4 regions of the Mesorhizobium sp. M0227 genome follow, and region 1 is predicted to be linked to each of the others. Evidence: riboswitches for the same ligand, from Rfam matches in the RefSeq annotation. Region 1 holds a riboswitch; each other region holds the start of a gene.

Evidence for each region. Region 1 has a riboswitch for cobalamin ahead of metE (5-methyltetrahydropteroyltriglutamate--homocysteine S-methyltransferase). Riboswitches for the same ligand answer to the same signal wherever they lie in the genome.
Region 2: linked by a shared signal. The riboswitch ahead of bluB (5,6-dimethylbenzimidazole synthase) and the one ahead of metE (5-methyltetrahydropteroyltriglutamate--homocysteine S-methyltransferase) in region 1 are both predicted to bind cobalamin.
Region 3: linked by a shared signal. The riboswitch ahead of NKJ00_RS30765 (CbtB domain-containing protein) and the one ahead of metE (5-methyltetrahydropteroyltriglutamate--homocysteine S-methyltransferase) in region 1 are both predicted to bind cobalamin.
Region 4: linked by a shared signal. The riboswitch ahead of NKJ00_RS12780 (aromatic ring-hydroxylating oxygenase subunit alpha) and the one ahead of metE (5-methyltetrahydropteroyltriglutamate--homocysteine S-methyltransferase) in region 1 are both predicted to bind cobalamin.

The regions. Positions count from the first base shown of each region.
Region 1 is NZ_JAMYSJ010000044.1:24,049-32,009, reverse strand. It holds gene metK (methionine adenosyltransferase) at 1-634, shown strand, start outside; gene NKJ00_RS30905 (adenosine kinase) at 684-1,676, shown strand; partial or broken gene NKJ00_RS30900 (alpha,alpha-trehalose-phosphate synthase (UDP-forming)) at 2,528-4,245, shown strand; cobalamin riboswitch at 4,814-5,015, shown strand; gene metE (5-methyltetrahydropteroyltriglutamate--homocysteine S-methyltransferase) at 5,135-7,462, shown strand; gene NKJ00_RS30890 (cytochrome-c peroxidase) at 7,907-7,961, opposite strand, start outside.
Region 2 is NZ_JAMYSJ010000001.1:644,188-652,148, reverse strand. It holds gene NKJ00_RS02945 (DUF2277 domain-containing protein) at 1-126, opposite strand, end outside; gene NKJ00_RS02940 (exodeoxyribonuclease VII small subunit) at 238-489, opposite strand; gene NKJ00_RS02935 (histone deacetylase family protein) at 493-1,419, opposite strand; cobalamin riboswitch at 1,541-1,720, shown strand; partial or broken gene bluB (5,6-dimethylbenzimidazole synthase) at 1,736-2,449, shown strand; gene NKJ00_RS02925 (hypothetical protein) at 2,572-3,555, opposite strand; gene NKJ00_RS02920 (TetR/AcrR family transcriptional regulator) at 3,840-4,448, opposite strand; gene NKJ00_RS02915 (MFS transporter) at 4,570-5,793, shown strand; gene ribB (3,4-dihydroxy-2-butanone-4-phosphate synthase) at 5,831-6,931, opposite strand; gene aroC (chorismate synthase) at 7,051-7,961, opposite strand, start outside.
Region 3 is NZ_JAMYSJ010000043.1:27,495-35,455, forward strand. It holds gene NKJ00_RS30725 (site-2 protease family protein) at 1-107, shown strand, start outside; gene lipB (lipoyl(octanoyl) transferase LipB) at 180-923, opposite strand; tRNA gene NKJ00_RS30735 (tRNA-Leu) at 1,159-1,243, shown strand; gene mgtE (magnesium transporter) at 1,435-2,853, shown strand; gene NKJ00_RS30745 (MerR family transcriptional regulator) at 3,011-3,397, shown strand; gene NKJ00_RS30750 (methyltransferase family protein) at 3,650-4,126, opposite strand; gene NKJ00_RS30755 (heparan-alpha-glucosaminide N-acetyltransferase) at 4,123-5,121, opposite strand; gene NKJ00_RS30760 (MFS transporter) at 5,345-6,544, shown strand; cobalamin riboswitch at 6,601-6,804, shown strand; gene NKJ00_RS30765 (CbtB domain-containing protein) at 6,841-7,020, shown strand; gene NKJ00_RS30770 (CbtA family protein) at 7,036-7,830, shown strand.
Region 4 is NZ_JAMYSJ010000007.1:240,480-248,440, forward strand. It holds gene NKJ00_RS12750 (carbohydrate ABC transporter permease) at 1-193, shown strand, start outside; gene bglA (beta-galactosidase BglA) at 198-1,862, shown strand; gene NKJ00_RS12760 (ABC transporter ATP-binding protein) at 1,888-3,000, shown strand; gene NKJ00_RS12765 (DUF680 domain-containing protein) at 3,078-3,314, opposite strand; gene NKJ00_RS12770 (DUF680 domain-containing protein) at 3,384-3,584, opposite strand; gene NKJ00_RS12775 (DUF680 domain-containing protein) at 3,656-3,853, opposite strand; cobalamin riboswitch at 4,362-4,563, shown strand; gene NKJ00_RS12780 (aromatic ring-hydroxylating oxygenase subunit alpha) at 4,678-5,925, shown strand; gene NKJ00_RS12785 (FAD-binding oxidoreductase) at 5,951-7,051, shown strand; gene NKJ00_RS12790 (PqqD family protein) at 7,181-7,612, shown strand; gene NKJ00_RS12795 (serine kinase) at 7,662-7,961, shown strand, end outside.

The DNA of each region.
Region 1 (7,961 bases):
GGTCGCCCTGGATACCATCGTCGTGTCGACGCAACATGACGAGCAGGTCTCGCAAGAGACTGTCCGCGAGGGCGTCATTGAGGAAATCATAAAGCCTGTCCTGCCGACCCACCTGGAGACGGAAGGCATCAGAATTCTGGTCAACCCGACGGGGCGGTTCGTAGTCGGCGGGCCGCGCGGCGACTGCGGTCTCACTGGACGCAAGATCATCGTCGATTCCTATGGCGGGATGGGTCGTCATGGCGGCGGCGCCTTCTCGGGCAAGGACCCGTCCAAGGTTGACCGCTCGGCTGCCTATGCGGCCCGCTATGTCGCAAAGAACATCGTCGCCAGCGGACTTGCGGACGTGTGCGAGGTGCAGCTTGCTTACGCAATCGGCGTGGCCAGTCCGGTTTCCGTCATGGTCAACACGTTCGGGACAGCCAGGGTTGAGGAAAGCAGGATCGAGCGCCTCATTCTTGAGTTGTTCGATCTCAGACCGAAAGGCATTATCAAGATGCTTGATCTCTTGCGCCCTATATACCGCAATACAGCCACCTATGGCCATTTCGGCCGTGAAGAGCCTGATTTCACCTGGGAGAAGACAGACAGGGCGGACGAATTGCGTCGCGAGGCAGGACTAGCCGCCCCGTGAAGCCGCCGGCGAGCGAATTGGCAAGCGGAAAGCCCAAGCGGAGACATTGATGCCGGATTATGACGTGCTTTGCATCGGCAATGCCATTGTCGACATCATCGCCCAGTGCGACGACGCTTTTCTGGTGACCAACGGCATCATCAAGGGTGCCATGAACCTCATCGATACCAAGCGCGCCGAGCTGCTCTACAGCCACATGGGGCCGGCGATCGAGGCCTCCGGTGGCAGCGCCGGCAACACGGCGGCCGGCGTCGCCAGCTTCGGCGGCCGCGCCGCCTTCTTCGGCAAGGTGTCCAACGATGCGCTGGGCGAAATCTATGCGCACGACATCCATGCGCAGGGCGTTGCCTTCGACACCAGGCCGCTCGAGGGCGAGCCGCCGACGGCGCGCTCGATGATCTTCGTCACCCCGGACGGCGAGCGCTCGATGAACACCTATCTCGGCGCCTGCGTCGAGCTTGGGCCGGAGGATGTCGAGGCCGACAAGGCGTCTGGCGCCAAGGTCACCTATTTCGAGGGCTATCTGTGGGACCCGCCGCGCGCCAAGGAGGCGATCCGGCAGACGGCGAAGCTCGCGCACGAGGCCGGGCGCGAAGTCTCGATGACACTGTCGGATTCGTTTTGCGTTGACCGCTACCGCGACGAGTTCCTCGACCTGATGCGCTCGGGCACGGTCGACATCGTCTTTGCCAACAGCGACGAGATCAAGTCGCTCTACCAGACCTCGTCCTTCGACGAAGCGGTGGCGCAGATCCGCAAGGACTGCAAGATCGCCGCCGTCACACGCTCGGAAAAAGGCTCGGTTATCGTGCGCGGCGACGAGACCGTGGTCATCCATGCGACCGCCATCAAGGAGCTGGTCGACACGACGGGCGCCGGCGATCTCTACGCCGCCGGTTTCCTGCATGGCTACACGCAGGGCCGCGACCTCAAGACCTGCGGCGACCTTGGCTCGCTGGCGGCCGGCCTGGTGATCCAGCAGATCGGCCCAAGGCCAAGGCAGAATTTGCGCCGCGAGGCGGAACGGGCTGGGTTGCTGTAGATGCGCGGGCAACTAACCAGCCGCCCTACTGACGCGATCATCGCAGTGGCGGAACTGTGTCAAAGCTCGCTGATAGCGACAGCCATTCGCTTCGGAGAACTGACCGATTCTGCTGCCGTGAAGCTCGCTGGAAGAGCGGTGCAAGGCGGGCTTGCCTTGACGGCATTCACCGTCATCGAGATCGCCACCGGCATTTTCCAGAAGCTCAGCTTGGGGAAGGCCAGTAAGGTTCCTGAGGTAACGGAGAACTCGCGGCGTCCGTCGGAGCACTTGACTTGCGATCACGTCCCACGATGCCGAATGCGGGCAGACTGGTTCGCCATTGGTATGGGACCAGCGGAATTGGCAGCAGGGCTTCATCTTCGTCAATCTCGACGAGGCGCCGGATGTGGAGCCCGGCATTCGCGGATGTCAGGAAGTGCTCGCCTGGCTGGTATTCACATCGCGGTCTGGCTTCCACGATTTTGGGATCGTCGAGGGCAACGAGGAAGGGATTCAAAAACGGGCCCTGACGGGCGGAAAGGGACTATCCCGCCCTCTCCGATCTCCGTGTCAAAACTCTTCGGCAGACGCAGGATCGCATCACGGGGCCCGGCAGCCTTGGCGGCAGCGACATAGTTTCAGTTCATTTCAACAGGTGCTGGCATCTACTGGGTGTATCTCTTATCCGAACAATCCAACAATTACCGCAAGCACGGTCCGCTCGATCGGGTCGCCAGCTATTTTCGCGATAAGCCGGTTCTTGAGGGCGCCGAAGCCGAAACGCGACAATCGGTCGCCATTTGCTCTGACGCTCGTCAGATTCTCGTCAGCAGGGGGTGTGCCAATCTGGGAATGCCAGTTGCTCCATCATGGGGAATATTCAACGGAGGCATGAAATGGACGCATTGAACAACGCCAACTCGCCGCGCCGGTACCTCACATGGCAAACTGGGGCTGTTCACGAACTAATCGCTTTTGAACAACCTCTGAGAGACTTGCCACAGGAGCGAGAACAACAAGCCGAAGTTGGCCCGTCCCGTCCTGTTGTCTCAGCCGCAGACCAGCGCTTCAACACGGCGGCCCAGCAGCCACATAGGAGTCTTATCGCAATTTCCAACCGCGGTGCGACTGTCAATTCTGATCAGCCCAAGACAGGCGGGCTTTCGGCGGCCCTGGAGTGCGTCGTGGAGCGTTCCGGCGCGGTCTGGGTAGGTTTTTCCGAGCATCTGGGCGACGGGGATAAGCAACAGGTGCCCCTCGTGCAGCGTGGCAAAGGTCAAATCGGGTGGCTTGATGGGCCGGCAGCGGACTATTCTCGGTACTATCAAGGTTTTGCAAATTCAATATTGTGGCCGGCGCTCCACTCGCTGCCGGACCGGATCTCAGGCTCGGAAGAGGATTATAAAAGTTATCGCGACGTCAATGCCTTCATGGCGCGCGCGGTGTCCGAATTGGGAGATAACGCAGTCTACTGGGTTCATGACTACCATTTCCTGCCGCTCGGCGCTGATTTGCACAGACTCGGCATTGACCGGCCGATCGGCCATTTCCTGCATACGCCATGGCCCGAGTCTGACATGATGGAGCGCGTGCCCAATTCTGGCGAGCTAATGAAATGTATGCTCGAGTATGATCTGCTCGGTTTCCAGACCGACCGTGATGTGAGCAATTTCCTCGCCTGTGTCCAATCTCATTTGGGGCTGGAGAGCAAGAACGGGGTCGTTTTCTCGGACCATGGCCAGACGCAATGCCAAAATTTTCCTATAGGTATCGATCCGAAGCAATTCGAACAGTGTGCCGCAGATTCGCTTGAGGCGCAGAAAGCCTACATTTCGCAGTTGAAACTTGGCGGAGCAAAGCTAGTTATCGGCGTCGATCGGCTCGACTACACCAAGGGCATCGACAATCGGATTAAAGCTTTCGATCTGCTGGCAGTCGAGCCGCAACGTGTCTCGCTCTTGCAAATCGCAACTCCCTCACGTGGCGACATCCAAGCGTACAGCGAATATCGGCGCGACGTCGAAAGACTCGTCAATCAAGTCAACAACCGGCATGGCACGGACGAGTGGATGCCGATTATCTATGAGAACAGGTCGTTCACCCAAGCTGAGATATCGGGTCTTTACAGAGCCGCGCGTGTTTGCGTTGTGACGCCGTTGCGCGATGGCATGAATCTTGTGGCGAAAGAATACATTGCTGCACAAGATCCGAGCGACCCTGGCGTTCTGGTGTTATCGAAGTTTGCCGGCGCGGCCGAAGACTTCGGCGAGGACGCCTGGTAAATCCGAGGCTCTCCGACGAGATAGCTACCGCGATCTCAAGAGCGGCCAGCATGCCGCGCGAAGAACGCATCCAACGCTGGCGGAGGATGATGGACAAACTTGAAGCGTATACGATCCACCATTGGTCAGCGGACTTCGTTCGGCAACTGGACAGCAGCCGGGTTACGGTCCCTGCGGATCACTTCCACTATGTTGGCTTGGGCTGGATCAGCGAGGCCCAAATGCCTTCGTATCGGACCGAGCCAGAATTGCACACCGCGCTGACGCGTGCACTGGATAAAAACTGGGTCCTGCCGATCGTATGATGCAGAATATGAAGCACGCGAGCTTTTCCTGCATTTGCGCATCCCTCAATGCCGAGCGCTTGGAGAGAGAGATACTTATCCTGACCGCCTGAATGCGGCTTAAGCGGCTTATCGGGACCACAGTCGGGCTTTGCATCAGACCCTTGAGCCAGGCTCCGTCAGTGTGGTCTCTTGCCGCCGAGCGGAGTCATCACGATTGCCTAGTCACCCGTGATGACGACTGGCGTGCCAATTCCCCCCGGACCACGGTTTGGCGCTCACTCCGAGAAAACCGCTTCTACCACGCACGCACGGCTTGCGGCCGCATCGTTAAACATCGCCACCAATGCGATCTTCTGCATTCTAATGACGTTGTCACGCGCTTGAAGTCTTGTCCGAAATCCTTCATCGGCGACCTGCGAGGGATGTCGCAGCCCGACAGGGATCCATTAGTTGGACAATGGTGGCAGCGGAGCAGCGCCGCCAATGGGCGACTGAATATTTCACAATGTTAGACAAGCGTAAAAGCGAAATCACATAACGACATAAACATTTCGTTATGCGTCATTGACAAAAGAGCGGACTGCTGTGATTGTCTGCGTGTCGTGGTTCTCGCGTGCGGCGCTGCCGCAGCGGAGCTAAGAGGGAAGCCGGTGCAATGCCGGCGCTGCCCCCGCAACTGTTAGCGGCGAGCCAACCCCACTCATGTCACTGAGGCGAATACCCTCAGGAAGACGGGTAGAGGCTATGACCCCGCGAGCCAGGAGACCTGCCACGGCGAATTACGTCCACGGGCGGGGTGTCTCGGTGGCCGCTGCAAGCCGGCGTTCGTGCCGGCCTGCTAGCGCCTTCCTTGTCATCGACGCCCCAACCATCGGGGTATGACATGACTGACTCTCAGGAAATTCCTATAGCAACGCTCGGCGTGCCGCGCTTCGGTCGTCGGCGAGAACTGAAATTCGCGCTTGAAAGCTACTGGTCCGGAACATCGGCCGCTGGCGACCTTCTCACGACGTCGAAGGCGCTCCGTGCCGCTAGCTGGGAAGAGCAGCGCGATCGCGGCGTGTCGAAAATCCCGTCGAACGACTTCTCGCTTTACGACCATGTGCTCGACACCGCAGCCATGGTCGGGGCCGTTCCATCCCGTTACGGCTGGAATAGCGGCGAGGTCCCACTTGACATCTACTTCGCAATGGCGCGCGGCAACCAGGGTCAGACGGAGGATTGTGGACACGCTGGTCACCAGGAGGAGGCTCATGGACCTGGTGTAACCGCGATGGAAATGACCAAGTGGTTTGACACCAACTACCACTACATTGTGCCGGAACTCGATGATGATCAGACGTTCGCCCTCTCGTCATCGAAGCCGGTCGATTACTTCCTCGAGGCTAAAGCTCTCGGCATTCACACACGCCCAGTCATCCTTGGACCCATCACCTTCCTCAAGCTGGCGAAATCGCCTGCCGAGGGGTTCGGTCCCATCGCGCTCCTACCGCGGCTGCTGCCCGTTTACGAGCAAGTCCTGCAGAAGCTGAAGCTGTCGGGAGCCGACTGGGTGCAGATCGATGAGCCAGCGCTTGTCCTCGATCTGAACCCGAACGAACGAGCTGCGTTCGAATTCGCCTATGGCCAGCTGTCGAAAGCCGCGCCCGAGCTGAAGATCATGCTGGCTACGTATTTCGGGTCGCTGGGAGACAATCTCGAAACCGCGGTTTCTCTGCCCCTGGCCGGGCTGCATATTGATCTCGTGCGCGCTCCCGAGCAGCTGGAAACGGTGGGTCGGCTCGCTCCGAAGGATCTGGTGCTCTCGCTTGGCTTGATCGATGGCCGCAACGTCTGGCGTGCGAACCTGCCCGCCATTCTCGACCGCATCAAACCGATCGTCGCCGGCTGGCCCTTGGACCGCGTCGAGATCGCGCCTTCTTGCTCGATGCTGCATGTGCCGATTGATCTGCGCATGGAGACGGAACTCGACGCCGACATCAGGTCGTGGCTCGCCTTCGCGGCCCAGAAGACCGACGAGCTGGTCTTGCTGGCCCGGGCCCTGTCCCAAGGCAGGGATGCGGTGGCAGGCGCGTTGAAAGCGTCTGCCGAGGCTGCCGCCACGCGCGTGACATCCACGAGGATCCATGACCCGCTTGTTCAGGGGCGGATCGCTAGCATTGAGGACAGCGCGAAGCGACGAGAGAGCGCTTTTGGCGAGCGCTCCAGAGTCCAAGCCGGCTCACTCGGGCTGCCGCCGTTCCCGACGACGACCATCGGGTCCTTCCCGCAGACGCCGCAGGTACGCAAGGCGCGGGCCGCTCATGCGAAGGGCCAGCTGAGCTATGTCGACTATGAGACGTTCCTGAAGAAGGAGATCGAGGCTGCAATTCGCTGGCAGGAAGAGATCGGGCTGGACGTGCTGGTGCACGGTGAGTTCGAGCGAAACGACATGGTACAGCATTTCGGCGAGCAGTTGTCCGGCTTCGCGTTCACCCAGCATGCCTGGGTACAAAGCTATGGGTCGCGCTACGTGCGTCCCCCCATCATTTTCGGCGACGTATCGAGGCGCAATCCGATGACAGTGCGCTGGTGGCAATTCGCCCAGTCGCTTACGGAAAAGCCCGTGAAGGGAATGCTCACAGGCCCAGTCACCATTCTCAACTGGTCTTTTGTTCGCGACGACGTACCCCGCTCCGAAGCCTGCCGCCAGATCGCGCTCGCCATCCGCGACGAAGTGACGGATCTCGAAAGGTCCGGCGCAAGGATGGTCCAGATCGATGAGGCCGCCTTTCGCGAAGGATTGCCACTGCGCCAATCTGACTGGAAAGTCTATCTCGACTGGGCTGTCGAATGTTTCCGGATCGCTTCAACGGGTGTAAAGGACGCGACTCAAATTCATACCCACATGTGCTATTCGGAGTTCAACGAGATCATTCACGCGATCGCTGGAATGGATGCGGATGTCATTTCGATTGAGACGTCGCGCTCGAAGATGGAACTGTTGGACGCCTTCACGAGCTCCAAATATCCGAACGAAATCGGTCCCGGCATCTATGATATTCACTCACCACGCGTCCCGGAAGTCGGCGAGATTTCGGACTTAGTCATGCTTGCCCGCGAGCGACTGTCCGACGGCCAACTGTGGATAAACCCGGACTGTGGCCTCAAAACACGCAAATGGGAGGAGGTCCGCCCTGCCCTCATTAACATGGTCGCTGCAGCACGCGCGCTCCGGCAGAAAGTGCAGGCGTGAGGCTTCTCTTCCTCACCGTGTGGGGAGTTGCCGACTGGCGGATGTCGGCCGGGAATATGCCAAACCGATCACACTCTTGGAAATAAGCCACTCGGCGAAAATGTGCAATTTTCCTTCGGCACGTGTCCTCATCCCGCAGAAATATGAATGTGACACTACGCTATAGTATTGGTCCTTGGGAACATACAGGCCCCGCGCCTCGAACAAATCGTACACACGTCGTTTCTCAAAGTAGACTGCTTGGCATGTTCGCTCAGGCGGCGACAATATATGGTGCTGCGCGTCTGTCCGCTTCCCCAGCTGATTCGCGCAGACTACGGGCGAGGTGGCAGGTTTCGGGTATTGCTAGCCTCCCGCCAATTCGGAGATGGATGTGGCAATTCGTGTGGCCCAAGTAAAAGCCGCAATCATTTTCGATTGCGACGTCCGCAGCCAGTTGGCCCTTTATTTTCCTGAGATCTGCGTTACAGGCCGGGGCGTTGTCGCCGTTTCGGAGGGT
Region 2 (7,961 bases), on a different contig from region 1:
CTGGTTCTGCTTCGAGGGTCGCGTGGTTCCGCTCAGCTTGCGGACGAACTGAAGAGCCGCGTCGCGCACCTCGTCATTGGTTGCCGGCGGATCAAAATTGAACAGGGTCTTGATGTTTCTGCACATCGCTTCCGTATCTCCTCTTGTCCTTGAGCTGTTTCAATCGGAACGAGTTATATCCTCGATCATGATCATGTCCAAAAACCGGTGAGGCGAGGCCATCGTTCGGACCGAGCCTCAATCCGCGTCGAGTGGCTCCGTTCCAACCGGCTTGCCGTCGCGCGACAGCCTGATCTTCTCGACCTTGTCCTCGGCGGCCTTCAGCAGCCGGTCGCAATGCGCCTTCAGCGCCTCACCACGCTCATAGATCTTGATCGACTGGTCGAGCGGCACGTCGCCACGCTCCAGATCATCGACGATCTTCTCCAGCGCATCGAGTGCCTGCTCGAAGCTCATCGCCTTGACGTCTTCGTTGGTCTCATCGGCCATCATTCATCCTTTCATCAGTCGCCCGACATGGGCGGCGACCGAAAATGCCAATCCCTGCAGATCGTAGCCGCCCTCGAGCAGGCTGACGAGCCGGTTGCCGCTGTGGCGTGCCGCGCGCTGCATCAGCTGGCCGGTCGCCCAGTCGAAATCATCCTCGGTCAGATTGATCTCGGCCAGCGGATCGCGGTGGTGCGCGTCGAACCCCGCCGAAATGATGATCAGGTCGGGCGCGAAATTGTCGAGCGCGGGCAGGACGCGCGACAGGAAGGCATCGCGAAACACTTCGCTGCCGGTCTGCGGCGCCAGCGGTGCGTTGACGATGTTGCCGGCGCCCGTTTCGGTCTTCGCTCCGGTGCCGGGATAAAGCGGCATCTGGTGTGTCGAGCAATAGAGCACCGACGGATCGTCCCAGAAAATATCCTGCGTGCCATTGCCGTGATGCACGTCCCAGTCGACGACGGCAACGCGCTCGACACCGTGTTTCTTCTGCGCATAACGCGCCGCGATCGCCGCCGTGTTGAACAGGCAAAAGCCCATCGCCGTGGTCTTTTCGGCATGATGGCCGGGCGGCCGGGCGGCGACGAAGACGTTGTCGGCGCGGCCCGAAAAGACATCATCGACGGCGGCGTTGGCGGCGCCGATCGCGGTGATCGCCGCTTGCCAGCTCTTCGGGCTGGCAGTGGTGTCGGCATCGATGCGGGCAATCCCCTCGTCGGGGATGGCGGCGCGCACGCGGGCGACGAAATCGGCGGGATGCGCGTAGAGGATGGTGGCCTCGTCGCCTTCCGGCGCCTGAATACGATCGAGCCCGGCAAAGGCTTCGTCGTCGAGCACGCGCTCGATGGCGCGTAAGCGGTCGGGCCGCTCGGGATGTCCGGGCGGCGTGAGATGCTCGAGGAAGATCGGATGGGTGTAGAGACGGGTGGTCATCGTCCTAATCTAGTGACCCGGATCGACAAAGGCCATGCACGGGCGGCCGATGACTGGGGAAAATCGCGACTGCGTCCATTCGCGTCGCCGCAGGCATTGGCCCCGCGGGCGCTTCGGCGTAAGGTCCCTGGTACTGCCTGGTGCCCGCCGCAAGCGGGAGAATCGGGAACACGGTTGAATTCCGTGGCGTGCCCAACGCTGTGAGGGGGACCGCGCCGGTAAATGCCACTGTCGATGACGGGAAGGCACCGGACGCGGGTTGATCCCGAGCCAGAAGACCGGCCTGGCAGGCATTGTCATCCGCGTGGTCAGGCGGATGGCATCAGAGCGACGTGCGTCTACTTGGACGCACAAAGTACGCTCTGTCAGTTTTGAATCTGCAATCGCAAGGGGACAAGCGATGCCGGAACACATGACCGCTGCCATTGACGATGGATTTGACCAGAATGCGCGCGATGCGGTCTACCGCGCCATGTTCACGCGGCGTGACGTGCGCAGCCATTTCCTGCCCACCGCGATCGATGACGACGTGCTGGCACGGCTGCTGCTTGCCGCCCATCACGCGCCATCGGTCGGCTTCATGCAGCCATGGAATTTCATTGTCATTCGCGATGTCAAACGACGGGCGGAGGTGCGCGACCTGTTCCTGGCCGCGCGAGAACAGGAACTGCCGGCGATCGAGGCGGAAAAACAGGCGCTGTACCGCAAGCTCAAGCTGGAAGGCATCTGCGAGAGCGCGCTCAACATCTGCATCACCTGCGACCGGCAGCGCTCGAAGGGTTCGCCGCTGGGACGCTGGCACAATCCGGAGATGGATCTCTACAGCACCGTCTGCGCGGTGCAGAATTTCTGGCTGGCCGCGCGTGCCGAGGGCGTTGGCGTCGGCTGGGTGAGCATCATCGAGGCTGAGGCGCTGAAGCGGCTGTTGGCCATTCCGGATCACGTAACGCCGGTCGCCTATCTCTGCGTCGGCCGTGTTTCCGAGTTCGCTCCCAAACCGGACCTTGAAACGCATGGCTGGGGACGGCGGCTGCCGCTGCCGGAGCTGATCATGAGCGAGACCTTTTCCGGGCAAGGCGAGACACAGCTCAAATCCACCGTGGCGCGCCTCAACACCGTTCCTGCCTCACCAGACACCATCCGCCCAGCCGATCAGGGTGTGGCGCCGGCCGTAGCCCAGCGCGAACCGCCGAAGGAGGCCAGCGCCTTGTCCTTGAGCTCCCTGAACTTCGACGATGCCTCGGCCAGCCGGGCGTCCCAGGCCGGATCGGGCACCTGGCCCGCGATGGTCTTGAAATAGACCTGCATCAGGCAGGCGATGGCGAAAGGCTCGATGAACGCCGCCTTGAATGCCCAGGCGAAGACGATGGCGAGCACAAAAGCCCAGCCGGCGAGCTGGCCAGGCATCAGGAACAGAATCGCACCGGCAGGTGCCAGCATCATCAGAAAGATGATGAACGACATGCCCCACATGATGACCGCCAGCCAGACGGCGTTCTTGACCATGACCTTGCCGTTCTGAGCATAGAGCACTACGCCTTGGCGCGCCGTCTCGAAGGGCGAGGCTGAATTGATGCGGATGTTGTAGCCGAGGATGATCTCGTCGACATAGGTCAGCGACAGGCGGATCACCGTGTTGATGAAGGAGACCAGGCCGCTCAGGCCTGGTATCGGCAGGAAGGCGGCGATACCGCCGAGCAGGCCGGTGATGGCACGGATGGCACCCTTGACGAGTCGGTCGACGACGAAAAGGATGTTGGCTTCGGCAAAACGCTGGGTGACGACATCCCTGGCGTAGGCGATCTGGTCCTGACCGCCGGGAATGTCGCGGCCGTCGATCAGATGAACCATGACGGCGATGTGGCCGGCCTTGACGACATAGAGGATGTATTCGCGGATCCAGTAGACGGCGATCGAGACGACGCCGAAACCGACCACGCCGCCCCACAGGGCAAACGACAGCGGCCCGTCGGGATCGGTGGAGATATGGCCAACGCCATAGCCGACGGAGGCGCCGGTGCCGGTTGCCATAATATAGGCCAGCGTGATGCCGAAATAGACGATCATGCGAAAGACGATGAACGGCCAGGTCCGCATCATGATGGACACCGACCGGCCGATCTCGAAATCCCACATGTGTCCCGAATCTCCGCCTCAGAGATGGTGGAAGAGGATGGACTCAACCCGGCGATTGTCAATTGCGGCCCTGACGCCGAAGGGCGACGAATTCGGGGTAACGGGTTGGTTCGGAGCCCGCCAGCGCGTTGGCTGACGGAGCATCAAACGAAAAACCCGCCTGTGCGGCCGGTCACTGGCGCAAATCAGCACCATGGACGAATATATACCTTAGCTGAGGGCATGGTGTCAAGAAAAAATTCCTATCGTGAACAGCTGCCGGCACGAAAGCTCCGGTGAGAACTTCAATTCGACTGCGGATCCGGCTTCTTCAGCAGGCCTTCAAGCAGTTGCTTGAACGCCGTCACCACCTTCTTCGACGTCGTTTCGGGGTCATTCGAATTGGCGATCCGTTGCGCTGCCTGGCTGCTCGCTCCGATGATCAGTCGCGAGGCGGTCTCGGGGTCGAGGCTGGAGACAACGACCCCCTCCTCCTGCAGCGCGGTCAGATGGTCGGTCATTGAAGCGATGCACGCACTGGCATTCGGCCATTGCGCTGGATCCCCCAGCACGGCCGGGCCATCGCGGAACATGATGCGCTGGATTTCCGGCTCCAGCGCCATCTCGATATAGGTCGAGCACTCGTCGACGAAATGTTGCCAGCGGGTCGGTGCTCTCGACGCGACCTCATTGATGCGCGCCGCCATCTCGCCGTCAATCTGGGCTATGACCGCCTGCAACAGCCCCTTCTTGTCGCCGAAATGATGATAGAGCGCACCGCGCGTCAGCCCGGCCGAAGCGGTGAAATCATCCATCGAGGCTTCCGCATAGCCTGTTGTGCCGAAGGCATGACGGGCCGCCGCAATAAGCTTTGCGCGCGTCTCGGCGATCATCTCCTTGCGGGGTTTGTGCATGTGTCCTGGACCTATTCACATACGCTTCGTATGCTAATTGACATACGCGGCGTATGCTCTATCTAATAATCATACGCTCCGTATGTAATTGTCCAATCGTCCTTTGTCGAGGAACCAACCGATGCAAAATCCCTATGCGGAAATCTTTCGTGCCCCCGGCGCCAAGGGCTTTGCCGCCGCCGGCTTCCTAGCGCGCCTGCCGATCGCCATGGCGCCCATCGGCATCGTGGCGATGCTGTCGCAGGCGCGCGGCGAATACTGGCTGGCTGGAGCCGTCTCGGCGACATACGCGCTGGCCAACGCCTTCGTCGCGCCGCAAATATCGAGACTGGTGGACCGCCTGGGCCAGACACGAATCGTCGTGCCCACCACTATCATCGCGGTGCTGGCTTTCGCCGTCCTCATAGCGGCGGCCAACCAGGACTGGCCGGTGTGGACGCTGTTCGTGTCGGCACTCCTGGCCGCCGCCATGCCAAGCATACCTGCGATGGTGCGGGCGCGCTGGACAGAGATTTTCCGAGGACGACCGCAGATGAACACCGCATTCGCCTTCGAGTCCGTGGCCGATGAACTGGTCTATATCGCCGGGGCATCGTTATCGGTCGGCCTGAGTGCCGCCCTATTCCCGGAAGCCGGCGTTCTGGTGAGCACATTATTTCTCGCATTCGGATCAGCGGCCTTCATCCTGCAACGCTCGACCGAGCCCCAGGTGCGGCCGGTCGACCATAACTCAAGCGGCTCGGCGATCCGCCTGCGGCCGGTTCAGATCATCACGCTTGCCCTGATCTTCGTCGGCGCAACCTTCGCGACGACGGAAGTGACCACCGTGGCGATCACCAAGGAGCTTGGCCAACCCGGCGCCGCCAGCCTTGTCATCGGCGTTTATGCGCTGGGATCGTTCGTGCTCGGCATCATCGTCGGCGCGCTCAGCCTGAAGGCGCCGCTGCAACGCCAGCTCGCCATCGCAGTCGCCCTCGTCGCGCTCGGCACGCTGTTGCCGCTCGCCGCCGACACCGTGCCGCTGCTGGCGCTGACCGTGTTCATCAGCGGTGTGGCGATCTCGCCGACCTTCATCACGGCCTTCGGCCTGATCGAGCGGCATGTGCCGGAAGCGATGCTGACCGAAGGCATCACCTGGGTCATGACCGGCATCGGCATCGGCATGGCGCTGGGCTCGTTCGCGGCCGGCGCGGTGGTGGATGCGTTCGGTGCACCGAACGGGTTCTGGGTGTCGGTGGCTTCAGGCACGATCGCGCTGGCCACGGTGCTGCTTGGCCAACGCAGCCTTGCCACGACTGAGTGCGAGATGGACGGATGTGAAGCGGCCGCGATTGCCGCGGAATAATCAGATAGCGCCCGGTTTCGAGCCGGGCGCTAGCTGCCTAGAGGATCTCGGTCTTGGCGATGTGGATGCCAAAACCTTCGAGGCCGACATAGTGGCGTTCGCGCGAGGCGATCAGGTTGATCGAGGAGATGCCGAGATCCTTGAGGATCTGCGCGCCGAGCCCGATCTCGCGCCACTCGTTTTCGCGGCGGCGAGCCTCTTCGTGATCCTCGCGGTCGCCGCTGGCCGGCCGTTTGCGTTCCTGATGCGCAACGCCGACGGAGCCTTCTCTGAGATAGACGATGACGCCGCGCCTGCGCTCACCCATCGCCTTCATGATGGCGTCGAGCCGGTGGCTGGTGCCGAAGACATCGGTCACCACATCCTCGGAATGCAGACGCACCGGGACCTCCTCGCCGTCGCGGATGTCGCCGAAGACTATCGCGACGTGATGCATGGAGTCCCACGGCAGCGTGTAGGTGAAGACCTGTGCCTTGCCGCCGAGCGTGTCGATTTCCGAGCACGCGACGCGTTCGACCAGAGTTTCCTTGCGCTGCCGGTAGGCAATGAGGTCGGCGACCGAAACCTGCTTCAGCCCATGCTCCTGGGCGAAGGCCTGCACCTGCGGGCCGCGCTTGACGGTGCCGTCATCATTGACCAGCTCGGAAATGACGCCGACCGGCGGCAGGCCGGCGAGCTTGCACAGATCGACCGCTGCTTCGGTATGACCGGAGCGCATCAGCACGCCGCCTTCGCGCGCAATCAAAGGGAAGATGTGGCCGGGCCGGACGAAATCCGAGCCGCCGACATTGCCGTTGGCAAGATTGCGAACGGTCAAAGTGCGATCTTCGGCCGAGATGCCCGTGGTGGTGCCATGCTTGAAATCGACGCTGACGGTGAAAGCCGTGGTGTGGGCGGAATCGTTGTCGGCGACCATCGGCGCAAGGTTAAGCCGCTTGGCTTCTTCGCGCGGCATCGGCGTGCAGACGATGCCGGACGTGTGGCGAACGATGAACGCCATTTTTTCGGGCGTGCAGTGGACGGCGGCGACGATCAGGTCGCCCTCGTTCTCGCGCCCGTCATCATCCATGACGACGACGATCTCGCCGCGTTCGAAAGCACGCAGGGCTTCGACGATTTTTTTCTGGTCGTAAGGCATGGGTACTCGCTTCGCTCGCAGGGGAATAAGGGAGTAGGGCAGTACGGGAGTAGGGAAAAGCAAAAAGATTTGGCCGGCCGGACTAAGAGCGCAATATATTCCCCTATTCCTCTATTCCCCTATTCCCCTATTCCCCTCCCCGTCTGTCCCCGATGCCGCAGATAGTGGTCGGCGATCGCACAGGCAACCATTGCTTCGCCGATCGGCACGGCGCGGATGCCGACGCATGGATCGTGGCGGCCCTTGGTCATGATCTCGACGTCCTTGCCGTCCTTGTCGATCGACTTTCGCGGAGTCAGGATCGACGAGGTCGGCTTGACGGCGAAACGGGCGACGATCGCCTGGCCGGTCGAGATGCCGCCGAGGATGCCGCCGGCATTGTTGGACAGGAACACCGGCTTGCCGTCATTGCCGATGCGCATCTCGTCGGCATTCTGCTCGCCGGTGATGCGGGCGGCTTCGAAGCCGTTGCCGATCTCGACGCCTTTGACGGCGTTGATCGACATCAGGCCGGAGGCGATGTCCTGGTCGAGCTTGGCATAGATCGGCGCGCCGAGGCCTGGCGGAACGCCGTCGGCGACGATTTCGATCACCGCACCGACCGAGGAGCCCGCCTTGCGGACGCCGTCGAGATATCTGGTGAAGACGGGAACGGAAGCCGGATCGGGGGTGAAGAACGGATTTTCGGCATCGCCGATGAAATTCCAGTTCCAGTTGGCGCGATCGATGGATTTTTCGCCCATCGACACCAGCGCGCCGCGCACCACCACGCCGGGCACCACCTTGCGCGCCAAGGCACCGGCTGCCACCCTGGCTGCCGTCTCGCGGGCCGAGGAGCGGCCGCCACCACGATAATCGCGCACGCCGTATTTGACGTCATAGGTGTAATCGGCATGGCCCGGCCGGTATTGGCGGGCGATCTCGCCATAATCCTTTGAACGCTGGTCGACATTCTCGATCAGCATCGACACCGGCGTGCCGGTGGTGATCATCGTTTCGCCGTCCTCGTCGAAGATGAAGCCGGACAGCA
Region 3 (7,961 bases), on a different contig from region 1:
TGAAGCCGATCCGCACCATCGACCGCCTCGCCATGGCCGCGGCGTTGCTGGCGGTGTTCGCCATCCATGGCTATGGCGTCCTGTGGGCCTCCGCCCAGCTCATCTGAGGTGTGTTGATATTCAGATGGATGCCGGCCTGTGAATCACACATAGCTTGAGCCGTACCGGATCAGGAAGAATCAGCCGGCCTTGCGCTCGGCTTCGACAGGCAAAGCCGTGGCGGGACCGAACACATCCTCGAAGGCGGATTTCAGCGCCAGGTCAAGATCGGCCATGGTCAGGGGAAGGCCGAGGTCGACGAGGCTGGTGACGCCGTGGTCCTGCACGCCGCAAGGCACGATGCCGCTGAAATGGTCGAGATCGGGCTCGACATTGATGGCGATGCCGTGAAAACTCACCCAGCGCCGCAGCCGAATGCCTATGGCCGCGATCTTGTCCTCCGCCGGCGAGCCGTCCGGCAGGGCAGGGCGATTCGGCCGCACGACCCAGACGCCGACCCGGTCCTCGCGGCGTTCGCCATGCACATTGAAGGCGGCGAGCGTGCCGATGATCCACTGTTCGAGCGCCGCGACGAAGGCGCGGACGTCCTCGCGCCGCCGCTTCAGATCAAGCATGACATAGGCGACCCGCTGGCCCGGCCCATGATAGGTGTATTCGCCGCCGCGTCCCGCCGAAAACACCGGGAAGCGGTCGGCGTCGATCAGATCCTCGCCGCGGGCGCTGGTGCCGGCCGTGTAGAGCGGCGGGTGTTCGACCAGCCAGACCATCTCGCCGGCGGCCCCGCTGCGGATCGCCTCGGCGCGCGCCTCCATGAAGGCAAGTGCTTCGGGATAGGCGGTAAGGCCGGGCTCGATCAGCCATTCGACCGGTGCTGAACCGGGGAGCGGCAGGAACGACGTGGCGATCTGGCTGCGTTCGGGCATGGCGTATCGTCTTTTCGCTTATGCATGTCGCGTCCCAAAACCGCGCCGCACCTTTGGGTGACATCAACCTGCCTTCCATATGGCGATATCAGGCGCAAACGTCCAGTTCCGACGCTGCGTTCGGACCCTGTGGAGCATTATGCCAATCGCCTGACATTATTGCTTGCCGTGCACTTGTTTCGCCGGAAACGATTTGCTACACGCCGCGAGCCGGTCGGTTCCGGCTCTACCACGTGCGGTCGTGGCGGAATTGGTAGACGCGCAGCGTTGAGGTCGCTGTGGGGCAACCCGTGGAAGTTCGAGTCTTCTCGACCGCACCATTCTCTTCCCAGAGTCCGATTTGTACCGGTCTCGCCCGCTGCGGGCCGGGCGCATTTCGTTTGATATTCCCGCACTTTACGCCACTTTCTTTCTGAGCGTCGGATTCTCCCAAAACCGGTTTCCCCTTTTGGGTCCGATGCTCTAGACCTGATTTGCACCTTTTCCGGGATTCTTGTGGCGGGAGGCGCTGGTGGAAGGCGAGCACGAACGGACGACCGGCGCCAGGGCCGCCGAGGACAACCACGCCGATATCTATGGCGAGGACGGCGCCGTGCTTTCGTCCTTCCTTGCGCGGATTGGCGCGGCGATCGCCGACCGCGACACGCTGACCCTCAAGCATGAAGTCGACGACCTGCACCAGTCGGAACTCGGCGACCTGCTCGAGGCGCTGCATCCCGAACAGCGCCGCGCGCTTGTCGAACTCCTGGGCGCCGATTTCGACTTCTCCTCGCTGACGGAGGTCGACGAGGCGATCCGTATGGAGATCGTCGACAATCTGCCCAATGCGCAGATCGCGCAGGCGGTGCAGGAGCTCGATTCAGACGACGCCGTCTACATTCTTGAGGATCTCGACCAGGAAGACCAGGACGAGATCCTGTCGCAACTGCCGTTCACCGAGCGGATCAGGCTGCGCCGCTCGCTTGATTATCCCGAAGAGACGGCCGGCCGCCGCATGCAGACCGAGTTCGTCGCGGTTCCGCCGTTCTGGACGATCGGCCAGACCATCGATTACATGCGCGAAGACAACAACCTGCCCGAGCGCTTCAGCCAGATCTTCGTCATCGATCCGAGCTTCAAGCTGCTCGGCGCCATCGACCTCGACCAGATCCTGAGGACCAAGCGCTCGGTCAAGGTCGAGGAAGTGATGCACGAGACGCGGCACGCCATTCCGGCCACCATGGACCAGGAAGAGGCGGCGCGGGAATTCGAGCAGTACGATCTTTTATCGGCCGCGGTCGTCGACGAGAACGAACGGCTGGTTGGCGTTCTGACCATCGACGATGTCGTCGACGTCATCCAGCAGGAGGCCGAGGAAGATTTGATGCGCATGGGCGGCGTCGGCGACGAAGAGCTTTCCGACAGCATCTTTTCGACCTCGCGATCACGCGTTCCGTGGTTGCTGATCAACCTTCTGACCGCGTTCCTGGCGGCGTCGGTGATCAGCCTGTTCGACCGCACGATCGAACATATCGTCGCACTGGCGGTGCTGATGCCGATCGTCGCCGGCATGGGCGGCAATGCCGGCTCGCAAACCATGACCGTCACCGTGCGGGCGTTGGCGACCAGGGATCTCGACATCTACAATGCCGGCCGCATCATTCGCCGCGAGATGGGTGTCGGCTTCATCAACGGCATCGTCTTCGCCATCCTGATCGGCATCGTTGCGGCAGCCTGGTTCCGTGACCCCAATCTGGGCGGCATCATCGCGGCGGCGATGATCATCAACATGTTCGTGGCCGCCCTGGCCGGCATCCTGATCCCGCTGCTGCTCGATCGTTTCAAGATCGATCCGGCGGTCGCTTCGGCGGTCTTCGTCACCACGGTTACCGACGTCGTCGGTTTCTTTGCATTTCTCGGCATTGCCACGTGGTGGTTCGGTGTGCCCTGAAGGCACGCCTTTTGGCTTAATTGACTTTTACGTAAATGCCGTGCGAGGCTTGCGCGGGGCGCCATGTCGATTCCGGCATGGCATGGGTTTTGGTTCGGGACATAAGGGTGACGCCGGCATGGCGATCGCCCCTTGGTTTCGGCGTGCGGGAGTGGCAATGCGAGAATATTATTCGATCACCGAGTTGACCCGTGAGTTCGATGTGTCGACGCGGACGCTGCGCTTTTACGAGGACGAAGGGCTGGTGCAGCCGGTGCGGCGTGGCCGCACGCGGCTGTTTCGCCCCTCCGACCGGCACCTCATCCGTCAGATCATGCGCGGCAAGAGGCTTGGTTTCTCGATCAACGAAATCCGCGAAATCATCCAGATGTACAAGGAGCCGCCCGGCGAAGTCGGCCAACTCAACCTAATGATCAAGCGCATCGAGGAAAAGCGCGAGGATCTCCGGCAGAAGCGCCGCGATCTCGAGGAGACGCTGGCTGAACTCGACCAGGCCGAGGAGTCTTGTGTGGAGCGGCTGGTCGAGCTTGGCGTGAATACCTGAGCGGACTGGATTCTATCGCGCGTTAGCGTTCGGAATGAGCGGAAACGTCTATTCCTTCTGCAATGCACCGCGACGGCGCAGAACTTTGCTCCGCTGCACTCCTAGACCGAGGTCACGGCATGGATCCTAGGGTCTCCGCGACGGAGCTGCGCTCCTGCTTCGCCCTAGGATGACGAAGTTCGCAAGACTTAGGCTAATCGCCGAAGTGTGCACCTGTCAAAACCTCTCCGCGATGGAAACCGGAGCGCCAGCTCAAATCCAGCGGCGCACGCGTTTCGCGTAGTCGCGGTATTTCTTGCCGAATTTTGCCGCCAGCATCTTTTCCTCGCCTTCGATCGCCATTTTTTGCGTGGCATAGGCGGCGATGAAGGCGAGCGGCAGGAACCACACGATGCCCGAGACAAAGGCGACGCCGATCAACAGCAGGGTGTTGGCCAGATACATCGGATTGCGGGTGATGCCGAAGGGACCCGTGGTGACCAGGTGATCGGGCACAGCGTTCGGGTTCAGCGTGGTCTTGGCGCGGACCATGGTGCGGATCGCGGTGACCCAGAGCGCTGCAACGGCAAGCAGCACCACCCAGCCGGCGGCGAAAAGAATGTCGCCCAGGAGGTCACCGATCCAGGGCAGGGGATAGAGCAGGCCCAGCGCGATGCTGATGGCGATGGCGGCGGTGTAGATCAGCGGCGGCCACGGTATGAGCCCCGGCTTCGGCTGGTTCTCGGTCATTTGACCCCTTCCTCCATCAACTTGCTGTCCGTCTTGGCGGTACACATGCCGGCGAGATCGGACAGATGCGTCTTCCATTCCGCAGTCTGGTCGTTGTTGTAGAGCCGATCAAGCGTCGCCTCGCCCTCGAGCGTATCGAGCATGCAGACACAGTAGCTCGTACAGAACTCGGTGTCGCGCGACTGCTCGCAGGACAGCTGGCAGGTTTTGAGGAAATTCACCTGCGGGGTTTCGACCTGCGCCGGCATGATCTGCGAGAACAGCCAGACGCAGCCGATCAGCAATGGCTGGTGGATCAGGTAGAACGCCAGGCTGTGCCGGCCGATAAAGACCAGCGGGTTGGCCCAGCGACCGGGCGCCAATTCGGCAAGCCGGGCAAGCACGCCTGAACCGGCGGCGAGTTTCGTCACCGCGATGCCTGCAAGCACGGCGCCGAACCATGGAAACAACGGAACGTAGTCGTTGGAGCGTGGATTGTTAGCCGACAGGCCTACCCACCACAGCCATGGGTGATCGAACGCCTCGAGGCGCAGATAGACAGGCGCCGCAATGACGAGCGCGGCGACGACAAGCGTCAGCAGTGCCGGCAGCCGCAGAAAGGCGAGGCCGAGCAGGCTGGCCAGCGCGATCTCGTGCAAAATGCCGAAGAAGATGAATCCATCCGGGGTGGCGATGCGGGTGACGACCGAAATCGCGATCGCGGCTCCGGCGACCATGGCAAACCGCTTCCAGAAGCCGTTCCAGCGGATCTGTCGGCCATGGGCGAGGTACAGGCTGACGCCAACCAGGAACAGGAAGGTCGAGGCTATGCAGCGCGCGTAGATCTTCCACCAGCCGAAGGCGGTCAGGCCGGGATCGGTGTAGCCGAAGAACTCCAGATCCCAGGTGAAATGGTAGCTTGCCATGGCGATCAGCGCGATGCCGCGCACGATGTCGATGACGACGATGCGCTTTGGTCGATCCTGAACGGGTGCGGTCGGCGTTTGGATGCTCATGGTCTCGCATTCTGATTCAGCCCCGTTGGAGGACTATCACGGTTGCCCCGGACAAAAGAAGACCGGCAATCCTGCCGATAACGCCGGATCGGCCGCGGCATTGGGCCAGTGCCGGGAAGCCTTTGGCCGGCTTCGCTTTTGCCGGATGCACGTCGGTTTCCTCTTATTGGCACTGGGGTCGCCACGGCAGATTTAACCCGGTGAATCTGCTTCGGGGAAAGCAATGTCCACCCATGTGCGCCATCCGATCTGGCTGCCGGCTCTCAAGGCCGCGGACGCGCGCACCTTCGCGTCGCTCTATGCGGTCGAATCCTTCGCCCGCGCCACGGTGTCGAGCGTCATCCCGATCCAGGCCTATGAAATCCTGCACAACGAGCAGATCGTGTCGATGCTCTACACAGTCGTGGCGATGCTCGGCCTGTCGGTGACATTGTTCATGCCGATGCTGATCCGCCGCTTTGCCCGCCGCTGGGTCTACACATCAGGCGCCTGCCTGCTGGCCGTCGGCTCGCTGTTCTTCGTCACCGACACGCTTGCCGGGCAACTGGCCGGCATGCTGTGCCGGGTGATGGGCGCCAGCGCGCTGTCGATCACGCTCAACCTCTACATCATGGACCACATCCGCAAGACCGACTTCATGCAGGCCGAATCGCTGCGCATGGCGTGGTCGATGCTGGCCTGGACCGGTGGGCCGACGCTCGGCATCTTCCTCTACACGCGCTTCGGCATCTATGCCGCGCACGGTGCGGTCGCGGTGTTCGCGTTTGCCCTGCTGGCGCTGTTCTGGACCTACCGCCTCGGCGACACCCAGTCCATCCGTCCGGGCAAGACGCGCCCTGTCAATCCGCTCGCCAATATCGGCCGCTTCGTCGCGCAGCCCAGGCTCAGGCTGGCCTGGCTGATTGCCTTCGGCCGCTCCTGTTTCTGGACAACGTTCTTCGTCTACGGGCCGCTGTTCATGGTGATCACCGGCGAGGGCAAGCTGGCCGGCGGCCTGCTGGTTTCGGCCGGCAACGCGCTTTTGTTCATGGCCATCTTCTGGGGCAAGGCAGGAAAGCGCTTTGGCGGCCGCAGGACCATGACATTCGCCTATTTCGCCATGTCGGCCACGCTGCTGGCGGCAGGCTTCGTCGGCGAAACCGTGCCGCTGCTCACCGGCGCCTTCCTGCTCTGCGGCGCCTTCTTCACCATTGCGCTCGACGCGCTCGGCTCGACCGCCTTCATGCGTTCGGTGCGCTCCTATGAAAGATCGCAGATGGCGGCGGTCTACCGCACCTATCTCGACTTTTCCGAGCTGACGCCGCCGCTGGTCTATTCGGTGGTGCTGGCCTTCTTCGGCCTTGGCGCGGTGTTCGTCACGCTCGGCCTGCTGGCGGCGGTCTGCGGCTTTGTGACGTGGCGCTATCTGCCGAAATCGCTTTGACCTTCATGGCGCATTCGCAATGGCCGCCGGCGGAATTTGGTTTGCCGGAGGCGAGGATTCTGCCTATAGTCGCCGGTGTCGCCGGTTCCATTTTGGAGCCAAGAGGGAATGCGGTGCGGGCGAATTCGCCCAATGCCGTGGCTGCCCCCGCAACTGTGTGCGGTAGTCCTCTCCATATGCCACTGAAGATTTTTCTTCGGGAAGGTGGGGAAGGATGCTGATCCGCGAGCCAGGAGACCTGCCGGCGACAGGAAACTGACTTCGATGCCCTCGGGTGGAGGGCGAAAGGACAAGACATGACTACCGCTTCCGTCTCCCTCGGCGCCTCCGTCTCCTCGCAGTCGCGCTTCATGCAGCTCGCGCTTGCCGCGCTGCTCGGCATTTTCGTGATGGGCTTTGTCGGCTTCTCGCATATCGATGCCGTCCATAATGCGGCTCACGACTATCGCCATTCGATGGCGTTTCCCTGCCACTGACGAGGGGCTGACATCATGAATCTGTTTCGCAACGTCGTGTTCATCGCGGCGATCGCAGGGCTCGTGGCCGGCGTCGTCCTCGCCTGCCTGCAGGCCTATGCCACCGTGCCGCTGATCCTGAAGGCGGAAGTTTACGAACAGGCGGGCGGCGGGCATCACCATGACCATGGCGCTCCGGCCGCAACGGATAGCAATGCCATGAGCACAACTGCTCCGGCGGGAGATGCGATGAGCTCTGCTGCCCCGGCTGCGGCGGAAGCCGCTCCGGCAGACGAAGGTTGGGCGCCGGCAGACGGTTTCGAGCGTTTCGCCTTCAGCGTGCTTGCCAATATCGTCACCGGCATCGGCTTCGCCTTGATCCTGGTCGCGGTCTCCGAATTCGCCGGCGGCATCGGTGGCTGGCGCCAGGGCGTGTTCTGGGGCCTTGCCGGCTTTGCCGTGTTCACGCTGGCACCGGGCCTCGGCCTGCCGCCGGAATTGCCTGCCATGCCGGCCGCCGATCTCACCCAGCGGCAGATCTGGTGGTGGGCAACGGTGGCGGCAACCGCTGCCGGTCTCGGCCTGATCGCGTTCCGCAAGTCGCTGCCGCTGGCGATCCTTGCCGTCTTTTTGATCGTCGCACCGCATGTTGTCGGTGCACCGCAGCCCGACAGTTACGAGACGGCGATTCCGGAAGGGCTGCATCACCAGTTCGTGGTGGCGGTGACCGTGACCAACCTCGTGTTCTGGCTGGTGCTCGGCGCGGTCGTCGGTGTGGTGCGTGGCCGCTTCACCGGCACCGCGACCAGCCTGCGCGACAGCTTTGCCTGATCGCAAGACACTGACCTTCCTCATCGGCGGTGGGGGGGGGGGGGGGGGGGCGGGCCGCCCCCCAAAATAAAGAGGCAAGAAGGCCGCGCCCGCCGCACGAAGTATGAATTTAAAAAAAAAAAAACAACCCC
Region 4 (7,961 bases), on a different contig from region 1:
TTTCCTCGGTACAGAGGCGGACCAGATCGTGCTGACCGCCAAGCTCAACGCGCTGTTGGGCTCACGCGGCGGCGACTGGGAGATTCTGACGACATCGGCTTTCGTGACCATAATCGTGCCGCTGATCGTGTTCTTCTCGCTGCAGCGCTATTTTGTCCGCGGGCTGCTTGCCGGCTCGGTGAAAGGAGGCTGAGACGATGCAATCCGCTTTGAAGGCCAGCTCGAAGCCTGACCTCGCCATCGATCGCGACTGGTGGCGGGGCGCGGTGATCTACCAGATCTATCCGCGCAGCTATCAGGACTCGAATGGCGACGGCATCGGAGATCTCAAGGGCATCATAGGCCGCCTCCCCTACATCGCCGCACTCGGCGCGGATGCCATCTGGATTTCGCCGTTCTTCAAGTCGCCGATGAAAGATTTCGGCTATGACGTATCGGATTACTGCGATGTCGATCCGATGTTCGGCACGCTGGCCGATTTCGACGCGCTGACCGCCGAGGCGCACAGGCTGGGCTTGAAGGTGATGATCGACGAGGTGCTGTCGCACACCGCCGACAACCACCCATGGTTCAAGGAAAGCCGGTCGAGCCGCAGCAACCCGAAAGCCGACTGGTACGTCTGGGCAGACGCCAGGCCGGACGGCACGCCGCCCAACAACTGGCTGTCGATCTTCGGCGGCTCGGCCTGGCAATGGGACACCAGCCGCCAGCAATATTACATGCACAATTTCCTGGCCGAACAGCCCGACCTCAACTTCCACAACCACGAAGTCCAGGACGCATTGCTCGACGTCACCCGCTTCTGGCTGGAGCGCGGCGTCGATGGTTTCCGGCTCGACACCATCAATTTCTACTTCCACAGCCAGGGCCTGGAAAACAATCCGCCGCTGCCGCCGGAAGAGCGCAACGACCAGACCGCGCCGGCGGTCAACCCCTACAACTACCAGGACCATCTCTACGACAAGAGCCGGCCCGAGAACCTCGGCTTCCTCGAACGGTTCCGTGCCCTGCTTGATGAATATCCGGCAACCGCAGCGGTCGGCGAGGTCGGCGATTCGCAGCGCGGGCTTGAAGTGGTTGCCGCCTACACCGCCGGCGGCAAGCGCGTGCATATGTGCTACTCCTTCGATTTCCTGGCGCCGGAAAAGATCAGCGCGGGCAAGGTTCGCTCGGTGCTGGAATCCTTCGGCAAGGTCGCCAGCGACGGCTGGTCGTGCTGGGCCTTTTCCAACCATGACGTGATGCGCCCGGCCTCGCGCTGGGCGGCCAATGAGGCCGACCCGACAGCCTATCTCAAGGTCATCTCGGCGCTGCTGATGTCCCTGCGCGGTTCGGTCTGCATCTATCAGGGCGAGGAGCTTGGGCTCGGTGAAGCAGAGCTGCGATTCGAGGATTTGCAGGATCCCTATGGCATCCGCTTCTGGCCGGAATTCAAGGGCCGCGACGGCTGCCGCACACCGATGGTGTGGGATGGCGGCGCCAAGAATGGCGGCTTCTCCCCAGCAAAGCCCTGGCTGCCGGTGCCGGCCAAGCATCTAGCGCAAGCGGTCAATGTCCAACAGGGCGACGAGGCTTCGCTGCTTGAGCACTACCGACGCTTTCTCACCTTCCGGCGTGCCCATCCGGCGCTCGCCAAGGGCGACATCAATTTCATCGAAAGTGAGGGAGATACCGTCGCCTTCACGCGCCGCGCAGGCAACGAGCAGATCGTCTGCGTCTTCAATCTGGGAGCCGGGCCGGCCAAGGTTGACCTTGGCGGCCGATCGCTGCAACCTCTGCCCGGGCACGGATTTTCGGGGCAGGCGAACAGCGGTTCCATCGAGCTTGGCGGCTACGGCGCCTGGTTCGGGCGTCTCGACTGAATTTCCAATCACTGGAGGAAACCAAATGGCCGATGTCACGCTAAGACAAGTGAAGAAGTCCTACGGCAATCTGAACATTCTCCACGGCATCGACCTCGATATTAAGTCGGGCGAGTTCATCGTCTTCGTCGGCCCGTCGGGCTGCGGCAAGTCGACATTGCTGAGATCGATCGCCGGGCTCGAGGAAATCACCTCCGGCGAGCTTAGAATAGCCGGCGAAGTGGTGAACGACGTGCCGCCGTCGAAGCGCGGCATCGCCATGGTGTTCCAGTCCTACGCGCTCTACCCGCACATGACCGTCTACGACAACATGGCGTTCTCGATGAAGATCGGCAAAGAGAACAAGGCCGAGATCGACCGCCGTGTGCGTCAGGCCGCCGAGATCCTGCAATTGACCAAATATCTCGACCGCCTGCCCAAGGCGATGTCAGGCGGCCAGCGCCAGCGCGTCGCCATCGGCCGCGCCATCGTGCGCAATCCGAAGGTGTTCCTGTTCGACGAGCCGCTTTCGAACCTCGACGCCGCGCTGCGCGTCGCCACCCGCATCGAAATCGCCAAGCTCAAGGAATCGATGCCCAACACGACCATGATCTACGTCACCCACGATCAGGTCGAGGCGATGACGCTGGCCGACCGCATCGTGGTGCTCAAGGACGGCCATATCGAGCAGGTCGGCACGCCGATGGATCTCTACAAGAAGCCCGGCAATCTGTTCGTTGCCCAGTTCATTGGCTCGCCGGCCATGAACATCCTGCCCGCGACCATCGACAAGTCAGGCAATCCGACCGTCGTCAGCCATGTCGGCGGACGCAAGGCAACCGTGCCGATCGCAACGCCGGCTTCGGCGAAGGGTGCTGCGGTGAGCTTTGGCGTGCGGCCGGAGGACCTGATCATCGCCAGCGGCGCGGACTATCTGTTCGAGGGGACGGTCGACTATGTCGAGCAGCTCGGCGAGGTGCAGCTGGTCTATGTCGACATCGGTCGCGCCGACCTGCCGCTGGTGACCAAGCTGCCCGGCAATGTCGAGGTCAAGCGTGGTTCGACGTTGCGGCTGAGCGCCAATGGCGAGGACCTGCATATCTTCGACGCTGACGGACGGTCGTTTGCCCTTCATGAGGCTGAAGCGAAGGCGGCCTGAGGCAGGACCGCGTCTTGGACGCAAAAAGAGCGGCGGGCTAGGCCCGCCGCTCTTTTGTTGAAGATCAGCTTCGGCTGTTAACGGCCGAAGAGATTCCGGTCGCTGCCCTGAGGGGCGGACTTCTCCACGTCGCCCGACGAATTGAGCAGCTTCTCGACGAGGCCACCGCTGTTGCGGACCGAGCTCGTATGCGCGCTGTCAACCGAAGTAACCGCAGGCTGATTGGCGCCATTGGAGCCAAAGTTGTCGCTGCCGGCGAACGCGCTGCCGGTGATGGCCAGAACGGCGGCGGCAGCAATAAGGATCTTGTTCATTTTAATCTCCTGAATTCTGGATTTCGCCAGGACGGCAGACACAGCTGCCGTCGCTTGCGAAATTGGCTGTTAGCGACCGAAGAGGTTACGGTCGCTGCCCTGAGCGGGCGTCTGGGCAGCCGGTTCCGAGGTCTTGGTGGAAGCCGTGTACGACTGGTCCACTGCGGCGGCAGGCTGGTTAGAGCCGTTCGAACCGTAGTTGTCGCTGCCGGCGAAAGCGCTGCCGGAGATGGCCAGAACGGCGGCGGCGGCAATGAAGATCTTGTTCATCTTAAATACTCCTGAATGTCTGAATTTCGCCAGGGCGGCGGGCGAGCCCGCCGTCGACTGGGAATCGGCTGTTAGTTGTTGCCGAAGAGGTTGCGGTCAGCACCCTGGGCAGGCGCCTGAGCAGCCGGTTCCGACTTCTTGGTCGAAGCGGTGTACGAGCTGTCGACAGCAGTGGCTGCCGCGGCGTTCGAACCGTAGTGGTCGCTACCAGCGAAGGCGCTGCCGGAAATGGCCAGAAGGGCTGCGGCAGTGAGAATGATCTTTTTCATTTTTGTACTCCAGTATCGTCTTTTTCCGTCCGTCTAGCGGCGTGTCTTGGAAATGAAATCGCGTCGTTCGGACAGCTCCGATGTGGGAGGGCAACCCCGCCTTTTCCAATCACGAAGTTGTTCCGTGTGGACCATGAATCCACACCTTGAAATTGTGCCAAGGGAACTCTACGGGTATATTTTTCTTCTTTATATCAGCATGTTAGATGTAACCACTGGATGGATCACCGACTGTTTCAGAGGCCCTGCGTTCACACCGTCCTGCACGCACCGTCAACAGAAACGAACCGTTCGGTTCGATTTTAGATCGAGCTAATAGTCACTTTTCGAAACCGTTAACCTTTTTTGACCCCGCCAAGGGATCCGATTCGGGGATATCGCTGCCGGCAAAATGGCCATCCGGGAGGTGGATTTCAGCCCGCGACGGTCTGCGGGAACGTTCGCATGCCGTGTCGCGCCGCATGGATACGATGTCGTTTTCATGCCGACGGCGCGCCCCCGATCGTGGTTAGATCATACCATCTCAGGTGCCGCTTCGTGACGACGAGGCGGAGAATTGGGAAGCCGGTCAGAATCCGGCGCTGCCCCCGCAACGGTGGTGGAGTTCAAGTCGCAACGGGAGACCACTGGGCAACTGCCTGGGAAGGTGTCGCGATGGTCCGCAAGGACAACTCCAGAGCCCGGAAACCAGCCCGAGATTGTTAGACTCGACTGATCGCGGTGGGCGGTCAAGAGGTGGATAGCGCATGTCGGCACCTAGCCGGCCTGCGTTTCAATCCTTCCTCCATCACCACCAGTTCAGTCCTTAGAAACGAGGACAGGACATGGATACCCGCAACGAGATGCTGAGGCTCCTGAAGGGGCGCCGGCAAGGCTTTTCGCTGGAGCAGCCCTTCTACACCGATCCGGACTACTTCAAGCTCGACATGGAGCTGATCTGGTATCGCGACTGGCTGTTCATCGGCCATGATTGCGAACTGCCGAAGCCGGGCAGCTACATCACCGTGCAGATCGGCGACTATCCGGTGGTCCTTGTCCGCGACCAGCACGGCAAGATCAACGCCTTCCACAATTCCTGCCGCCATCGCGGCAGCCGTGTATGCAACACGGAGAAGGGCACGGCGGCAAAGCTCGTCTGCCCCTATCACCAGTGGACCTATGAGCTGGACGGCCGCCTGCTGTTTGCCCGCCAGATGGCCGACGGTTTCGACAAGAGTGATTTCAGCCTGAAGCCGGTCGCCTGCGAGAGCGTCGGCGGCTACATCTTCATCTGCCTGGCCAAGGAACCGGCGGATTTCGCGCCGATGCGGGCGATGATCGAACCCTATCTTTTGCCGCACCGGTTGCGTGAAGCAAAGATCGCCTTCGAGAGCACGATCGTCGAGAAGGGCAACTGGAAGCTGGTCTGGGAAAACAACCGCGAGTGCTATCACTGCGCCGCCAATCACCCGGAGCTGTGCAAGACCTTCCCCGAGGCTCCGACCGTGACCGGCGTCAACGGCGCCGACAGCGACCCTGAAATGGTCGCGCACTGGGCTAGATGCGAGGCATCAGGCCTGCCGAGCAAATTCCGCATCGATCCGGCAGGGCAGTACCGCGCCACCCGCGCGCCTCTGCTGCGCGATGCCGTCAGCTACACTATGACGGGAAAACGAGCGGTCCAGAAGAACCTGTCCGACAGCGTTTCAACCGACCGCATCGGCTCCTTGCTGCTCTATCACTATCCGACGACCTGGAACCATATCCTCGGCGACCACGCCGTCACCTTCCGCGTGCTGCCGATCAGTGCCACGGAAACCGCGGTGACGACGAAATGGCTCGTCCACAAGGATGCGGTCGAAGGGGTCGACTACGACCTCGCTGAGCTCACCCATGTCTGGACCGAGACCAACGACCAGGACCGCCGCATCGTCGAGGAAAACGCCTTCGGCATCCTGTCGCCGGCCTATGAACCAGGCCCCTATTCGGAGCTGCATGAGGGCGGCGTGATCCAGTTCGTCGAATGGTACGCGTCGTTCATCGGGCCGCGCCTCGCAGAAGGCGACCGGCCAGCCTTGCGCAGCGTCGCCTAGCCCAGGGGACAAGAGGATGAATGCGATGACGGACCTTGGCCTCTATCGCCATCTCGACCAGATGACGCCCTGGAACGACAGGCTGCAGGTGCTGGAAGTGATCGGCGTCAGTGACGAAGCGCCTGACGTGAAGACCTTCACCTTCCGCTCCGACAACCAGACCTGGTTCCGCTACAAGCCGGGCCAATTCGTGACTCTGGAACTGCCGACATCGGACGGGCCGCTGATGCGCACCTATACGCTGTCCTCCTCGCCATCGCGGCCGTTCTCGATCGCGGTGACGGTGAAGGCGCAGGCGGGCAGCACCGGTACGCGCTGGATGTTCGACCATCTGACGCCGGGCTCGCACGTCAAGGCCTATGGGCCGACCGGCGACTTCTCGCTGCACAGCCACCCGGCGGCCAAATATCTGTTCATTTCGGCCGGCTCCGGCGTGACGCCGATGATGTCGATGCTGCGCTGGTTGAACGACTGCGCGCCATGGACAGATGTCGGCTTCGTCAACTGTGCGCGCCGCCCGGAAGAGATCATTTTCCGCAAGGAACTTGAGCTGCTCGGCAGCCGCATGCCCGGCCTGTCGCTCGGCTTCATGATCGAGGAGCGGTCGAGCCGCGAGGGCTGGTTCGGCCATATGGGCCGCATCGACGCGATCCGGCTGCCATTGCTGGCGCCCGATTTCCGTGAGCGCGAGATCTTCTGCTGCGGCCCCGATCCCTTCATGCGCGCCGTGCGCGGCATGCTGGACGCCGCCGGCTTCGACATGGCGAAATACCATCAGGAAAGCTTTGCGGCGCCTACCGTGGAGGAGATCCCGGCGCCGTTCTCGCCGCCGGCGGAAGACGGCGCCGCTGCTGCTGTCGAGGCCGTGACACCAATCCGGTTCTCGCTTTCCGATGTCGATGCCGAATGCGTCGCCGGCCAGACCGTGCTGCAGACGGCACGCGCCTCTGGGGTGCGGATTCCCGCCGCCTGCGAGTTCGGCCTGTGCGGCACCTGCAAGGTGAGGAAGGTCGCGGGCGATGTCGAGATGAGCCACAATGGCGGCATCCTCGATCACGAAATCGAGGACGGCTTTATCCTCGCCTGTTGCTCGAAGCCGCTTTCTGCGCTTGAAATCGAAGCGTGATCGGCTGCGCTCGCCCCGAGCCTGCGCCATCTTGCCAAAAACCCTGCAAATGGTTAGACGCCTGCAACGGTGGGGTTGACCGTAAGGCCCGAAGATCATCTCCGCGGCCTGCTCGGCGGGGGAGCAAACATGCGACAATCCGGCATCTATGCCATTGCCAGCAAGGATATCGTCTTTGAATCCTTCGACGGCGAAGCCGTCGTTCTTGACCTGACCACGGGCAAATATTTCGGCTTCTCTGATTCAGGCAGCAGACTTTGGGATGCACTGTCGTCCGGCGTGCCTGCCTCCGAACTTGTCGGCGCCGCGACCGGAATTGGCGCCCTCGATGCCGCCGCGATTGACGGCTTTGTTTCACAATTGCTCGAATTCGGTTTGCTGGCGGCCGTAACCGATGGCGTGGCAAGACCGGTTCCAAGCGAATTGCTGGCTCAGCTCGCCGCTGCCAGAGAGCCCCTCAAGGTCGACATCCATGACGATCTCGCCGATCTCATTGTCGTCGATCCCATCCACGAGGTCGAGGAGCCCCTCGGCTGGCCCGCGGTGAAGCAAGCCAACTGAAGCGCCCATCAGGTTCTCGTTGCCGGACAGCTCCGGAACAGGCAAACCCATGCCGAACATCACTCTCGAAAACTTGGTTGACTACGCACGTCATGTCCTGGCGCAAGCAGAGAGCAGCGCCGCGCATTATCCACTGACCCGCAAGGCGAGCTTGCCGCATCTGGATCTGACCGCGCATGTCAGCGCCGGCGCGTTGGCGGCTGCCGTCGCTCATGGCTTTGTCACTGCTCCGGGCAACCGAACGCCTGCCGACATCTGCCGCGTCTTCGTCGCGCATCCCGGCATAGACGGCATCGCGGCACCGGCCAGGTGGGGCCAGGGAGCCTTCACGCAGCATGGCTTCGCCACC